DNA from 2 places in the Stenotrophomonas sp. S41 genome. Region 1 is predicted to be linked to the other one. Evidence: predicted binding sites of a transcription regulator. Region 1 holds the regulator's gene; the other holds the start of a gene.
The links. The regulator HrcA, encoded in region 1, represses chaperone genes, less so after heat shock. The targets are predictions, from matches to a motif close to TTNGCACTCNNNNNNNNNGAGTGCNAA.
Positions count from the first base shown of each region.

Region 1 (7,433 bases):
TTGCTGGCGCAAAGGGATCCGACCCCGGCCGACCCCACGGGGTCAGATCCCTTTCCACGGGAAAGGGCTCTGACCCCTGCTCTCCGGGTCACCTGTGAACTAGACTGCGGATGGACAATCATCTGTGAACTGGATTCACTGGCATGGCACGACCCGACATCAACCGATCCGGCGAACTGGAAGTGTTCGTGCGGGTGATCGAGACCGGCGGCTTCTCCGCTGCCGCGCGCTCGCTGGACATGACGCCCTCGGCGGTCAGCAAGCTGGTGGCGCGGCTGGAGCAGCGTCTGGGTACGCGTCTGCTGCAGCGTTCCACCCGCCAGCTGCAGCTGACCCCGGAAGGCTGCGCCTTCTACGAGCGCGGTCTGCGCGTGCTGGCCGACCTGGAGGAGGCCGAGCGCTGCGCCAGCGCCCACGCCGAGCCGCGCGGGCGCCTGCGGGTCAATTCCAACGTGCCCTTCGGCCAGCACTTCCTGCTGCCGCTGCTGCCCGCGTTCCTGCAGCAGAACCCGCAGGTGGGCGTGGACCTGACCCTGAACGACGAGGTGATCGACCTGCTGGAGCAGCGCACCGACGTGGCCGTGCGCGCCGGGCCGCTGAAGAGCTCCAGCCTGGTGGCGCGGCGGCTGGGCTCGACCCGGATGATGATCGTCGCGGCGCCGGCCTATGCGCAGCGCCATGGCCTGCCGCACACGGCCGAGGCGCTGCAGGCGCACAACCGGCTGGACATCGGCCACGCGCGGGCGATGCAGGGCTGGCCGGTGCTGCAGGACGGGCGCGAACGGATGGTGCTGCCCAGCGGCAATGCCCGCGCCAGCAATGGCGATGCGCTGCGCCAGCTGGTGCTGGGTGGGCTGGGCATGGCGCGGCTGGCGGCGTTCCAGGTGCAGGCTGACATCGCGGCGGGGCGTTTGCTGCCGGTGCTGGAGGAGGCTAATCCGGGCGACCTGGAAGAGGTGCACGCGGTGTTCCTGGGGCAGGGCGGTTACCTGCCGCTGCGGGTGCGGGCGTTCCTCGATTTCCTGGTGGAGCACGTGGATCTGGCGCAGCCGTTGGGGTGACGCCGCGCGCGGACGCGCGCGAGCCGAGCGTGGGCTCGGCTCTACATGTCGGGTTTGTCCGGGCGCACGTTGTAGAGCCGAGCCCATGCTCGGCTCAATGTGCTCAGTCCAGCGAGCTGGACGCCACCAGCAGCTTGCGGGCCGCGGCGCGTGCTTCCTTGCTCACTTCCACGCCACCCAGCATGCGCGCCAGTTCTTCCTCGCGCGCCTTGGTGTCCAGCTTCTCCACCGCGCTCTGGGTCATGCCTTCCACCGGGGCCTTGCTGACCCGGTAATGGGCGTGGCCCTTGGAGGCGACCTGCGGCAGATGGGTCACGCACAGCACCTGGCGCTTCTCGCCGAGGGCACGCAGCTTCTGCCCGACGATGTCGGCCACCGCGCCGCCGATGCCGGAGTCGACTTCGTCGAACACCATGGTCGGCACCGCATCCAGGTCCAGCGCGGCCACTTCGATGGCCAGCGAGATACGCGACAGTTCACCGCCGGAGGCGACCTTGCGCAGCGCCCGCGGCGGCTGGCCGGCATTGGCTGCCACCAGGAACTCGACGCGCTCGGCGCCCTGCGGGTCGGGCTTGCCGCTGTCCTGTGCTTCCAGCTCGATCAGGAACTGGCCACCCCCCATGCCCAGCTCGGCGATGATGCCGGTGGTGGTGGCGGACAGCTCGGCAGCGGCCTTGCGGCGGCTGGCACTGAGCACCTCGGCCTGCACACGCCAGGCGGCGGCAGCCTTCTCGATCTCGCCGGCCAGGCGCTGCAGGCGCTCGTCGGCACCCCGCAGCTGTTCCACTTCGGCATGCATGCGTTCGCGCTGCGCGCCCAGCTCGTCCATCGGCACGCGGTGCTTGCGGGCCAGGTCGTGCAGGCGGCCGAGGCGACGCTCGTTCTCCTCGAACTGCTCCGGGTCGGCATCGAGGTCGTCGTGCACGCGGTCCAGCAGCGACAGGGCTTCGTGCAGCTGGATCGAGGCGTTCTCGATCAGGCCGTCCACTTCGCCAAGGCGCGGGTCGTGTTCGATCAGGCGCGACAGTTCGTGGCGTACCTGCTGCAGCAGGTCCATGGCCGAGCTGCCGTCGTCGCCGTTGAGCTGGTTGCTGGCCGCCTGGCAGGCGCTCAGCAGGGCGCTGGCGTGGGCCTGGCGGCGGTGGCTGGCACCCAGCGCGACAATCGACTCGGGTTCCAGGTCCTCGCGGTCCAGCTCGCGCAGCTGGTGTTCAAGGAAGCCGATGCGGTCGGAAACGTCGCCCTGTTGCGACAGGGCCAGCGATTCATCGACCAGGGTCTGCCAGGCCGCAGCGGCGCGCCGCACCTGGCGGCGCTCGTCCTCGTTGCGGGCATAGGCATCGAGCAGGGCCAGCTGCGACGGGCGCGTCAGCAGGGCCTGCTGCTCGTGCTGGCCATGGATTTCCACCAGTCGCCCGGCCAGATCGGCCAGCTGCGCCAGGGTCACCGGGCGGCCGTTGATCCACGAGCGCGAGCCGCCATCGGCGCGGATCACCCGGCGCAGCTGGCACTGGTCCTCGTCGTCCAGCTCGTTGTCGGCCAGCCACTGGCGCGCGGCCTGCAGCTGGTCCAGGGCGAACTCGGCCGACAGTTCGGCACGGGCGGCGCCATGGCGGACCACGCCGCTGTCTGCGCGCAGGCCGGACAGGAAGCCGAGCGCGTCGACCATCAGCGACTTGCCGGCGCCGGTCTCGCCGGAAACGACGGTCATGCCCGGTCCGAACTCCAGCTCGGTAGCGCGGACGACGGCAAAATCCTTGATCGAAAGATGTCTGAGCATGGGTACAGGGGTGTCTGAGCCGCGCAACGCTAGCACGCGCGGCGGGGTGGTCCAATGACTTGCCAAGGCGACGCACCGCCATTATCTAGTGTCCGTGTCTCACAGGTTGATTCCATGCACGGTTCCGCTGACCAGCTTGCCCCGCGTGCGCGCCATCTGCTGCGCACGCTGATCGCGCGTTACATCCAGGACGGTGAGCCGGTGGGCTCGCAGACGCTGGCGCGCGTGGCGGGCCTGGAGGTCAGCCCGGCCACCATCCGCAACATCCTGGGCGACCTGGAGGACCTGGGCCTGCTGGCCTCGCCACATACCTCGGCCGGGCGCATCCCGACCGCGCATGGCTACCGGGTGTTCGTCGACAGCCTGCTGCAGATGCAGCCGCCGGGCGAGGGTGAACTGGCCCGCCTGCGCCACGAGCTGGCCGGTGGCGGCAGCACCCAGGCACTGCTGGGCAGCGCCTCGGAGCTGCTGTCGGCGATGAGCCACTTCGTCGGCGTGGTCAGCGCACCGCGGCGCGAGCAGTTCGCCTTCCGCCAGATCGATTTCGTGGCGCTGGATGGCCGCCGGGTGCTGGCGATCCTGGTGTTTGCCGACAACGAGGTGCAGAACCGGGTCATCGAGACGCGCCAGGGCTTCGAGCCGGGCCAGCTGGAACAGGTGGCCAACTACCTCAACGCCCATTTCGCCGGCCTGCCGCTGGCCGAGATCCGTACCCGCCTGCTGCTGGAGCTGCGCGACGCCCGCTCCGAGCTGGAGCAGCTGCTGGCGCACAGCATCGAGCTGGCCGAGCAGGCCCTGCAGCCGCCGGCCGACGACATGCTGGTGGCCGGCCAGACCCGGTTGATGGGGGTGCAGGACCTGTCCGACCTGGAGCGCCTGCGTGAGCTGTTCGAGCTGTTCTCCAGCAAGCGCGAGATCCTGCAGCTGCTGGAGCGCACCATCCAGGCCCCGGGCGTGCGCATCTTCATCGGCGAAGAGACCGGGATGATGCCGCTGCAGGGGGTCTCGCTGGTCACCGCGCCCTATACCGCCAACGGCCAGGTGCTGGGCGTGCTGGGGGTGATCGGGCCCAAGCGGATGGCCTACGACCGGGTGATTCCGCTGGTCCAGGCCACCGCGGACGTGCTCGGGGCGGCCTTTTCGCCGCCGGGACGCGGTCCGGGGCCGGCAGACGCTTGAAACGCAGCATCCCGCCCACACTAGGGTGGGTGGAGGCGGAGAGTGACCGCCAGGGACCCAGACATGAACCAAGAACATCCAGATATCGAATCCCAGCAGAGCGCCGCCGATGCGGCCGCTGCCGCAGGCACCCATGACGAACTGGAGCGCCTGCGCGCCGAGGTCGAGCAGGTCAAGGCCGATGCGCTGCGTGAGCGCGCCGACCTGGAGAACCAGCGCAAGCGCGTAGCCCGCGACATCGAGCAGGCCCGCAAGTTCGCCAACGAGAAGCTGCTGGGCGAGCTGCTGCCGGTGTTTGACAGCCTGGATGCCGGCCTGAAGGCCGCCGGCGACGATGCCAACCCGCTGCGCGAGGGGCTGGAAATGACCTACAAGCAGCTGCTGAAGGTCGCCGCCGACAACGGCCTGGTCCTGCTGGACCCGACCGGCCAGGCGTTCAACCCGGAACACCACCAGGCCATCAGCCAGGTGCCGGCCCCCGGCGCCGCCCCCGGCAGCGTGGTAACCGTGTTCCAGAAGGGCTACCTGCTCAACGAGCGCCTGCTGCGGCCGGCGCTGGTGGTCGTGGCCGCCGATTGACGCGCCGGGCCGGCAACGGCCCATCGCCGTCAGGTAGCGCCGGGCCAGGCCCGGCGTTCCTTGAACGGTTGAACACAGCGTTCGGGTGACGGCTTGAATGTTCCACGAGCCTCCCCCACATCCCATTCATCCACCGGCCGACCGGCCGGACTGACACCAACAAGCATTCTTCAGGAGTCTCCCCCATGGGCAAGATCATTGGTATCGACCTCGGCACCACCAACTCGTGCGTGGCGATCATGGACGGCGGCAAGGCCCGCGTCATCGAGAATTCGGAGGGCGATCGCACCACCCCGTCGATCGTCGCCTACACCAAGGACGGCGAAGTCCTGGTCGGCGCCTCGGCCAAGCGCCAGGCCGTCACCAACCCCAAGAACACCTTCTACGCGGTGAAGCGCTTGATCGGCCGCAAGTTCACCGACGCCGAAGTGCAGAAGGACATCGGCCACGTCCCGTACAGCATCCTGGCCCATGACAATGGCGACGCCTGGGTGTCGACCAGCGATGCCAAGAAGATGGCGCCGCAGGAAATCTCGGCCAAGGTGCTGGAGAAGATGAAGAAGACCGCCGAGGACTTCCTCGGTGAGAAGGTCACCGAAGCGGTCATCACCGTGCCGGCCTACTTCAACGACAGCCAGCGCCAGGCGACCAAGGACGCCGGCCGCATCGCCGGCCTGGACGTCAAGCGCATCATCAACGAGCCGACCGCGGCCGCACTGGCCTATGGCCTGGACAAGGGCGACAACAAGGATCGCAAGATCGTGGTGTACGACCTGGGCGGCGGCACCTTCGACGTCTCGGTGATCGAGATCGCCAACGTCGACGGTGAGAAGCAGTTCGAAGTGCTGGCCACCAACGGCGACACCTTCCTGGGCGGCGAAGATTTCGACAACCGCGTCATCGAGTACCTGGTTGAAGAGTTCAACAAGGACCAGGGCATCGACCTGCGCAAGGATCCGCTGGCCCTGCAGCGCCTGAAGGACGCCGCCGAGCGCGCCAAGATCGAGCTGTCCAGCGCCCAGCAGACTGAAGTGAACCTGCCGTACGTCACCGCTGACGCGTCGGGTCCGAAGCACCTGAACATCAAGCTGACCCGCGCCAAGCTGGAATCGCTGGTCGACGAGCTGATCAGGAAGTCGATCGAGCCGTGCCGCGTCGCCCTGAACGATGCCGGCCTGCGTTCGAGCGACATCAGCGAAGTGATCCTGGTCGGTGGCCAGACCCGCATGCCGAAGGTGCAGCAGGCGGTGACCGAGTTCTTCGGCAAGGAACCGCGCAAGGACGTCAACCCGGACGAAGCCGTGGCACTGGGTGCGGCGATCCAGGGCGGCGTGCTGGGCGGCGACGTCAAGGACGTGCTGCTGCTGGACGTGACCCCGCTGTCGCTGGGCATCGAGACCATGGGTGGCGTGTTCACCAAGATCATCGAGAAGAACACCACCATCCCGACCAAGGCCTCGCAGGTGTTCTCCACCGCCGAGGACAACCAGTCGGCCGTGACCGTGCACGTGCTGCAGGGTGAGCGCGAACAGGCCCGCTTCAACAAGTCGCTGGCCAAGTTCGACCTGTCCGGCATCGAGCCGGCGCCGCGCGGCCTGCCGCAGGTGGAAGTGTCCTTCGACATCGACGCCAACGGCATCCTGCACGTGTCGGCCAAGGACAAGAAGACCAACAAGGAACAGAAGGTCGAGATCAAGGCCGGTTCGGGTCTGTCCGAGGAAGAGATCGCACGCATGGTCGCCGACGCGGAAGCCAACCGCGAAGAAGACAAGAAGTTCCAGGAACTGGTGCAGGCCCGTAACCAGGCGGATGCCCTGATCCACGGCACCCGCAGCGCCATCACCGAGCACGGCAGCAAGGTCGGCGGCGATGTCATCGGCAAGGTCGAGGCGGCTCTGGCCGACCTGGAAACCGCGATGAAGGGCGACGACAAGGCACAGATCGAAGCCAAGTCGAAGGTGCTGGAAGAAGCCGGCCAGGCGCTGTTCGCCGCCGCTTCGGCCGACCAGGGCGGTGCCCCGGGTGCCGACGCCGGCAACGCAGGCAAGGCGCAGGATGACGTGGTGGACGCCGAGTTCACCGAAGTCAAGGACGACAAGAAGTCCTGATCCGGACCGACACGGGACGCTGGCCGCCAGCGTCCCGTTGTCGTACCAGGGTCCTGACCGCCCACCGGCGTGTCGGGGCGCCCGACGCAAGAGCGGACCTGGTTCCGCTCTTCCGCTTTGACGAATCCCGACTTTCCGGAATGCGATCCACGATATGAGCAAGCGCGATTACTACGAAGTGCTGGGCGTTGCCCGCACCGCCACCGACGAAGAGCTGAAGAAGGCCTACCGTCGCTGCGCGATGAAGTTCCACCCGGACCGCAACCCGGGTGATGCGGCGGCCGAAGCCTCCTTCAAGGAGTGCAAGGAAGCCTACGAAACGCTGTCCGACGGCAACAAGCGCCGCATGTACGATGCCCACGGCCACGCCGCGTTCGAGCACGGCATGGGTGGCGGTGGCGGTCCGGGCGGCCCGGACATGAACGATATCTTCGGCGATATCTTCGGCAACATCTTTGGTGGCGGCGGTGGCGGTCAGCGCCAGGCCCGTCGCGGTGCCGACATCGGCTACGTGATGGAACTGGATCTGGAAGAGGCCGTGCGCGGCGTCGAGCGCCGGATCGAGATCCCGACCCTGGCCGAGTGCGGCGACTGCGATGGCAGTGGCTCCGAAGACGGCAAGGTCGAGACCTGCAACGTCTGCCATGGCCGCGGCCAGGTGCGCATCCAGCGCGGCATCTTCGCCATGCAGCAGGCCTGCCACAACTGCAACGGCCGTGGCCAGAT
Region 1 is NZ_JACVTV010000056.1:15,912-23,344, forward strand. It holds gene IAE56_RS12895 (LysR family transcriptional regulator) at 144-1,061, shown strand; gene recN (DNA repair protein RecN) at 1,165-2,841, opposite strand; gene hrcA (heat-inducible transcriptional repressor HrcA) at 2,956-4,020, shown strand; gene grpE (nucleotide exchange factor GrpE) at 4,084-4,599, shown strand; gene dnaK (molecular chaperone DnaK) at 4,785-6,707, shown strand; gene dnaJ (molecular chaperone DnaJ) at 6,862-7,433, shown strand, end outside.

Region 2 (7,433 bases), on a different contig from region 1:
TCAGCACCTTCAGTGAGAGGATCGGCAGCACGCAGGGCATCAGGTTCAGGACCAGGCCACCGCCCAGCGCCAGCAGCAGCACCCACAGCAGCGAGCTGTCGGTCTTGGGCACGCTGCCCGGCGGCTTGGTGCGCTTGGCGTTGTCCTGCTGCGCATCGGCAGCGAAGGCATCGCCTCCCGCGGCGCTGTCACCGGCGGCGTCCGCGGCATCGTTGGGTACGGTCGGCAGCAGGCGGCGCGGCGTGCCGTCGGCGTCTTCGCGCGGGGTGTCGCTGGCGGCGGCCGGTGCAGCGGCGGCGGTGTCAGCGGCGGCAGTCAGCTTGCCGGCGGGAATGGACAGCTTCACCCGGCGGGTCATCGGCGGGTAGCAGATGCCATCGGTCTGGCAGCCCTGGAAGGTCACCACCAAGGTGCTGTCCACGGCCTCGGTGCGGGTGCGGCGCAGCGGCAGCGGCACTTCCACCTGGTTGAAGTACACCGAGACATCACCGAAGTGCTCGTCGCGGTGCGCCTGTGCGGCAGGCCAGCGCGGCTTGTCGGCCAGCACGCCGGTGCTGCCTTCCAGCTTCAGCGAGGTGCGGTCGCGGTACAGGTAGTAGCCCGGCGCCGGGGTAAAGCGCAGCAGCAGGGTATTGCCGTCGCTGGCGATGGCATCGAAGCCGAACGCCTGTTCCGACGGCAGCGGCAGCGCCTGGGTGTTGCTGGCGCCCGGCAGGCGCAGGCCGCCGTTGCTGCCGGCACCGGCCAGCGGGTTGTTGAAGGGGGTGACGCCGGTGACGCGCGCGGTGGGCACCGCGGCCTTGCCGCCCGCGCCGGGCAGGGTCACCTGCACCACGCGCTTCTGCGGCGGGTAGCACACGCCGGCATCGGCGCAGCCCTGGTAGCGCACTTCCAGGCTGATGGTGCCGGCCGCATCGGTCGGTACGCCGGGCAGGGTGGCCTGCAGGCGCTCGCGGTAGGTTTCCACCTCGCCGAAGAAATCGTCGTGGTGCTTGTTGCCGGCCGGCATCTGCAGCGCACCGGCATTGAAGGCCGGGTCGGCCTTGACGCTGGTGCGGTGGCGGTACAGGTAATAGCCGGGGGCGATCTTGAACTGCAGCTGGATCTGGCCACGTTCGGGCGCACTGGCGGTCAGCGCGAACGCCTGGTCGACCGGCAGCAGGTCCTTCTCATCCAGCGCGAAGGCCGGCAGGGCCAGCCACAGCAGGGCGCACAGCGCGGCGCCACGAGCAAACAACTTCATCAATCGGTGTCCTCCCGGGTCTGCGCCCGGATCCAGTCCAGATACGCCGGCAGGCCGGCCCGGGTTTCGACCGCGATGCACTCCGGGAGTTCATACGGATGCAGTTCGACGATGCGGGCGATTGCGTCATCGACGCGAGTCGCCGTGGTCTTCACCAGCAACTGCAGTTCGGCGTCGGTGGTGACGTCGCCCTGCCAGCGGTAGGTCGACTGCGCTCCTTCCAACCGGGTGACGCACGCAGCCAGGCGCTCGCTGACCAGCGCGTGCGCGATGCGCTCGGCACTGGCCCGGTCCGGGCAGGTGGTCAACAGCAGCAGGACGGGATCGACGGTCGACATGACCGCCGAGTATAGGGCCGCCGCCGGGTCAGGACCCGGCGGCGGCGTGGACCGCTGCGTTGCGCGGTCAGTTGGCCAGCTGGCAGGTGGCCGGCTTGGCGGAGGTGAACAGGCCCGGGGTGGCCCATTCCGGGTGGTCGATGAACGGGTTGCGGTTGCCCTGGAACGAGTAGATCACGTCATTTCGCGCACGCTCGGCATCATCCGGCGGATCGGACAGGTGCCAGTCGATCAGGGTCGACAGCAGGCCCATGTAGGCCGGCGAGCTGCTGGTCTTGACGATCTTGCTGCGGTCGTCGGTCAGTTCCAGGTCCGGTTCGGACTGGCCGGTGGCCGCATCCTTGCCGCCCTCATAACGGATGGCCATGTACATCACCGCACGCGCCATGTCGCCCTTGCGCTTGCCCCACACCTCGAAGGTGCCGGTGTTGCCGTCGGGGGTACGCACCCAGTTGGAATTGCCCGGGTAGCCGCCGCTGCCGCCGCCCTGGCCGTTGTTGGCCTCGGTGGCGCGCTCGCCGCAGTTGGCATCGCACTTGCCGAACGGCTTGTTGCCGCGGTCGGCATTCCACTGCGCATCGGTCAGGTACAGCATGTGGGTGTCGGTGTACGGGGCGTACGGCAGGCCCTTGTCGCCGGTGGTGCTGGCAAAGCCCAGCGAGTTCGGCCAGGTGTGCTCGCGGTTGTAGGTCAGGCCGCTGCCCGTGCCCGCACGGCTGCTCACCTTGGTGTAGCTGTGGTTGCGGTAGGCGTCGAGGATCTTGCCGCTGTTGTTCGGATCTTCGTCGGCGATTTCCAGGATGGTCCAGGTGCTGGTGCCCGAGCCGCTGTACGGGTAAGCGGTGTGGCCCTTGATGGTCTCGTGCAGCGAGCAGCGCAGCTGGCTCGGGCTGGAGGTGTTCACCTTGGAGTAGTAGCCCGCCGGGGTGCCCGGGTTGCCGGGATTGCCGGGGTCCGGATTGCCCGGGTCCGGGTTGCCGGTGGTGCTGGCCACGGTGAAGGCGATGCGGCTGTCGGCGGCCGGGCGTGCGCCCTGGCTGTCGGTGATGCGCGAGGCGCGGATGTCGAAGCGGCAGGCCTCACCGGCCACCAGGGCGGTGTTGGTCGACAGCTTCACGGTCTTGCCGCTGGCCGGCCAGGTCAGCGGCACGCTGCCGGAGGTGCCGCAGCTGAGGGCGAAGGCGCCGCTGGCCAGGTTCACCGTCTCGCTGAACACCACTTCCAGATCGGCCGCGGCCGGGAAGGTGCTGCTGCCCTGCGCCGGGGTGGTGGTGGTCACCGACGGCGGGGTGTTCGGGCCGCCCGGGGTGCCGCCACCGCCGTTGAAGGTCTGGTTGTTGTTGCAGCGGCCGAAGGTCTCACCGGCCGACTCGGCCCAGGTGAAGTGGGCGTACTGGCTGCCGCTGCCGGTCAGCTGCAGCGAGGTGCCCGGGGCGGTGCTGTTGGTTTCGGCAACCGGAATGTTCTGGCTGGTCATGCCGGCGGCGGGGCCACCGGAGGCGGTGATGGCGCCCTCGTAGCTGAGGAACTGGACCACCTTGCCGCTGGCGTCGACCAGGGCGATGCCGTCGTTGGGGCCGTTCTGCAGGCCGTTGGTCGGGTAGGTGACCACGGCGATCGTCGCGCTGCCGCAGCCGGCGGCGCTGCCAGCCGGCACCGGCTTGTTGTCATAGACCACGGCGGCCGAGGCGTTGGCGCCGTTGTACAGGTACAGGCGGTAGCCGGACAGGTCCTCGCCGGCGGTGGCGACCACTTCGATGGCTTCGCCGACGTCACCGGCCGGGGTGCTGTCGTCGTAGTGCAGTTCGTTGATGAAGACCTCGGCCTGGGCCGGCGCGGCGACCAGCGCCAGCAGGCAGGCGGCGGCGAGCGGGGACAGCAATCGCATCGACTACTCCTTGTGATTGGGAACGCCGGGCGAGCCTAAGGCCGAACGCGTGACACTTTGCCGTAACTGAACGTCAGATATCTGACACTGCGACGTGGGTCACCAAAAATACGGGAACCTGTCGGCCCGACCGTCTGTCCCCCGCCGCAGCGCACCGTGGAAAAATTTTCCGTGGCGGGGCTTGAAAGGCCCGGGGGCAGCTCCATCTCTGTCCTGCTCCCGACCTGTCGGGCTTTTTCACGCGCAATGCTGGCAGTCACCTGGGGTGAGTGCTAACATCGCCAGACTTTTTTAGACCAATCAATAACTTAAGAGGTCTCACATGAGCATCAAGCCGCTGCACGACCGCGTTGTGGTCAAGCCGATCGAAGCCGACGAAATCTCCGCCGGTGGCATCGTCATTCCGGATTCGGCCAAGGAAAAGTCGACCAAGGGTGAAGTCGTCGCCGTCGGCCCGGGCAAGGCCCTGGACAACGGCACCGTGCGCGCTCCGTCGCTGAAGGTCGGCGACAAGGTCATCTACGGCCAGTACGCCGGCAGCTCGTACAAGAGCGAAGGCGTCGAGTACAAGGTCCTGCGCGAAGACGACGTGCTCGCCATCATCGGCTGAGCCTCGGCGCGACCTGCTTTCCTGTAAGACATCCCTTTTCGTCGCCGGGCCCGGCCCGGCGCAAACATCGAGGTAATCGCAATGGCTGCCAAGGATATTCGTTTCGGTGAAGACGCCCGTTCGCGCATGGTGCGCGGCGTCAACGTTCTCGCCAATGCCGTCAAGGCCACCCTGGGCCCGAAGGGCCGCAACGTCGTGCTGGAAAAGAGCTTCGGCGCTCCGACCATCACCAAGGACGGCGTCTCCGTCGCCAAGGAAATCGAACTGGCTGACAAGTTCGAGAACATGGGCGCGCAGATGGTGAAGGAAGTTGCTTCCCGCACCAACGACGACGCTGGCGACGGCACCACCACCGCCACCGTGCTGGCCCAGGCCCTGATCCGCGAAGGCGCCAAGGCTGTGGCCGCCGGCATGAACCCGATGGACCTGAAGCGTGGTATCGACAAGGCCGTCGTGGCCGCCGTTGCCGAGCTGAAGAACATCTCCAAGCCGACCGCCGACGACAAGGCGATTGCCCAGGTCGGTACCATCTCGGCCAACTCGGACGAGTCGATCGGCCAGATCATCGCTGACGCGATGAAGGAAGTCGGCAAGGAAGGCGTGATCACCGTTGAAGAAGGCTCGGGCCTGGACAACGAGCTGGACGTGGTCAAGGGCATGCAGTTCGACCGCGGCTACCTGTCCCCGTACTTCATCAACAACCAGCAGTCGCAGACCGCTGACCTGGATGACCCGTTCATCCTGCTGCACGACAAGAAGATCTCCAACGTCCGTGACCTGCTGCCGGTGCTGGAAGGCGTCGCCAAGGCCGGCAAGCCGCTGCTGATCGTTGCCGAAGAAGTCGAAGGCGAAGCGCTGGCGACCCTGGTCGTCAACACCATCCGTGGCATCGTCAAGGTCGTGGCCGTCAAGGCTCCGGGCTTCGGCGACCGTCGCAAGGCAATGCTGGAAGACATGGCCGTGCTGACCGGCGGCACCGTGATCTCCGAAGAAGTTGGCCTGTCGCTGGAAAAGGCCACCATCAAGGACCTCGGCCGCGCCAAGAAGGTGCAGGTTTCCAAGGAAAACACCACCATCATCGATGGCGTGGGTGACAAGGCTGCCGTCGACGCACGCGTCGGCCAGATCAAGACCCAGATCCAGGACACCTCCTCGGATTACGACCGCGAGAAGCTGCAGGAACGCGTGGCCAAGCTGGCCGGCGGCGTTGCCGTGATCAAGGTCGGCGCTTCGACCGAAATCGAAATGAAGGAAAAGAAGGATCGCGTCGACGACGCCCTGCACGCTACCCGTGCAGCCGTTGAAGAAGGCGTGGTCCCGGGCGGCGGCGTTGCCCTGGTCCGTGCGGTCACCTCGCTGGCTGGCCTGAAGGGCGCCAACGAAGACCAGAACCACGGCATCCAGATCGCCCTGCGTGCGATGGAAGCCCCGCTGCGCGAAATCGTGGCCAACGCCGGTGAAGAACCGTCGGTCATCATCAACAAGGTCAAGGAAGGCACTGGCAGCTTCGGCTACAACGCCGCTACCGGCGAGTTCGGCGACATGCTGCAGTTCGGCATCCTGGACCCGACCAAGGTGACCCGTTCGGCGCTGCAGAACGCTGCCTCGATCGCTGGCCTGATGATCACCACCGAAGCCATGGTTGCCGAAGCTCCGAAGAAGGACGAGCCGGCCATGGGCGGCGCGGGTGGCATGGGCGGCATGGGTGGCATGGGCGGCATGGACTTCTAAGTCCACGCGTTCCCGACGTAATGAAAAACCCCGCCGGAAGGCGGGGTTTTTTTGTGGGTCTGGATCGCGATGCCCTCGGGTAGATCCACGCCATGCGTGGATAAACCGTGCGGCATTAACCGCGCAACGCGCGCCGATCCAGCCAGACCTTGGCGATGAAGAAGGTGGGCACACCGCCATACAGCACGCCCTTCACCCAGGGCAGCCCCAACTGGTAGGCAATCAACCCGCCTGCGGCCATGCCGACCAGGCCGATGGCGGCCGCCCTGCGCTGGCGCTGCAGCTGCAGCATCTCCTCCTGCTGGCGCGCGGCGATCTGGTCACGCCGGTGGTCGGGCTGCATCACGGCGCTGGCAATGGCATCGGCTTGTGAAGGGGTCATGCGGGGTCCAGAGAGACGGGTGTCTGGTTCTTATACTGCGCCGCCCGCCAAGGTCGCGTAAACCCCGTGCCGCCTCGGTCCGGCGGCCAGTAGATCCACGCCATGCGTGGATGAAGCACTTGGAATCCGCCTATCTTCAAAATATGATTAGCCGCCTAATCACATCGGTGGCCGAAATGCTGGAAGCAAAACACACCGCCCTCATCGACGAAGCCGGCCGTCGCGGCCACGCCAACCTGGCGCAGTTACGTCTCTGTTTTCAGCTACTTTCCCTGTCTACCGCCATCGACCGCGACTGCGCCACACGCCTCGCACCGCATGGCCTCAGCGAAGGCCGCTTCATCGTGCTGTTCCTGCTGCATGGCGCCGGCGGCACGCTGCCACCGCACGAACTGGCCGAGCGCGCAGGCGTCACCCGCGCCACCATCAGTGGCCTGCTGGATGGCCTGCAGCGCGAGGGCCTGCTGCAGCGCAAGCACGATGCCGACGACGGTCGCCGCCTGCAGATCGTGCTGACAGCACGCGGCAGACGCCTGGCCGAGGAACTGTTCAACCAGCACACGCAGTGGATCGGTGGACTGTTCAACGCCCTGGACGCCAGTGAACAGGCGCAGCTCTCACATCTGCTGACCAAAGTCTGGCAGCACACCGACAGCGGTCGGGACGCGACGCCGTGAGTCAGGCCATCAGCGCGGCGCGGCAGCACGAACTCGACACCGGTCTGGTCGCCAGCACGCATCTGGCCGAGTGCCTTGCGGTGGACTTCGCAACGTTGCTGCAGACGGCTGCGGCGCTGCCAGACGCCGCCGTGCAGCGCATGCGCGATGCCGCCAACAAGGGCATCACCCAGCGCATGGCCCTGGCGGCAACACTGCTGCGCGAAGCGGGGCAGGGCGATGTCACCCACTGGCAGTCGCATCCCTCCGACACCGTGCGCGGTTGGGCCTGTTACCTCATCGGCAGTGATGCCACGTTGGGGCTCAGCGAAAAGCTGCAGGCGATACAGCCACTGGCTGACGACCAACACTTCGGCGTGCGCGAATGGGCCTGGCTGGCGGTACGAGGCGACCTCGTAGCCGCGCCGCTGCAGGCGCTGACGCTGCTGCTGCCGTGGGTGGATGAAGCCTCGCCCTACCTGCACCGCTTCGCCTGTGAAGCACTGCGTCCACGCGGCGTCTGGGCCACACACATTTCACTATTCAAGGAACAACCGCAGCACGCACTTCGGCTGCTGGAAGCAC
Region 2 is NZ_JACVTV010000137.1:1,726-9,158, forward strand. It holds gene IAE56_RS19210 (protein-disulfide reductase DsbD domain-containing protein) at 1-1,246, opposite strand, end outside; gene cutA (divalent-cation tolerance protein CutA) at 1,243-1,581, opposite strand; gene IAE56_RS19220 (endonuclease) at 1,649-3,469, opposite strand; gene IAE56_RS19225 (co-chaperone GroES) at 3,792-4,079, shown strand; gene groL (chaperonin GroEL) at 4,161-5,810, shown strand; gene IAE56_RS19235 (hypothetical protein) at 5,926-6,192, opposite strand; gene IAE56_RS19240 (MarR family transcriptional regulator) at 6,369-6,869, shown strand; gene IAE56_RS19245 (DNA alkylation repair protein) at 6,866-7,433, shown strand, end outside.
Region 2: a site for HrcA is predicted at 3,719-3,745, ahead of IAE56_RS19225 (co-chaperone GroES). Genes of this name have one in related genera too.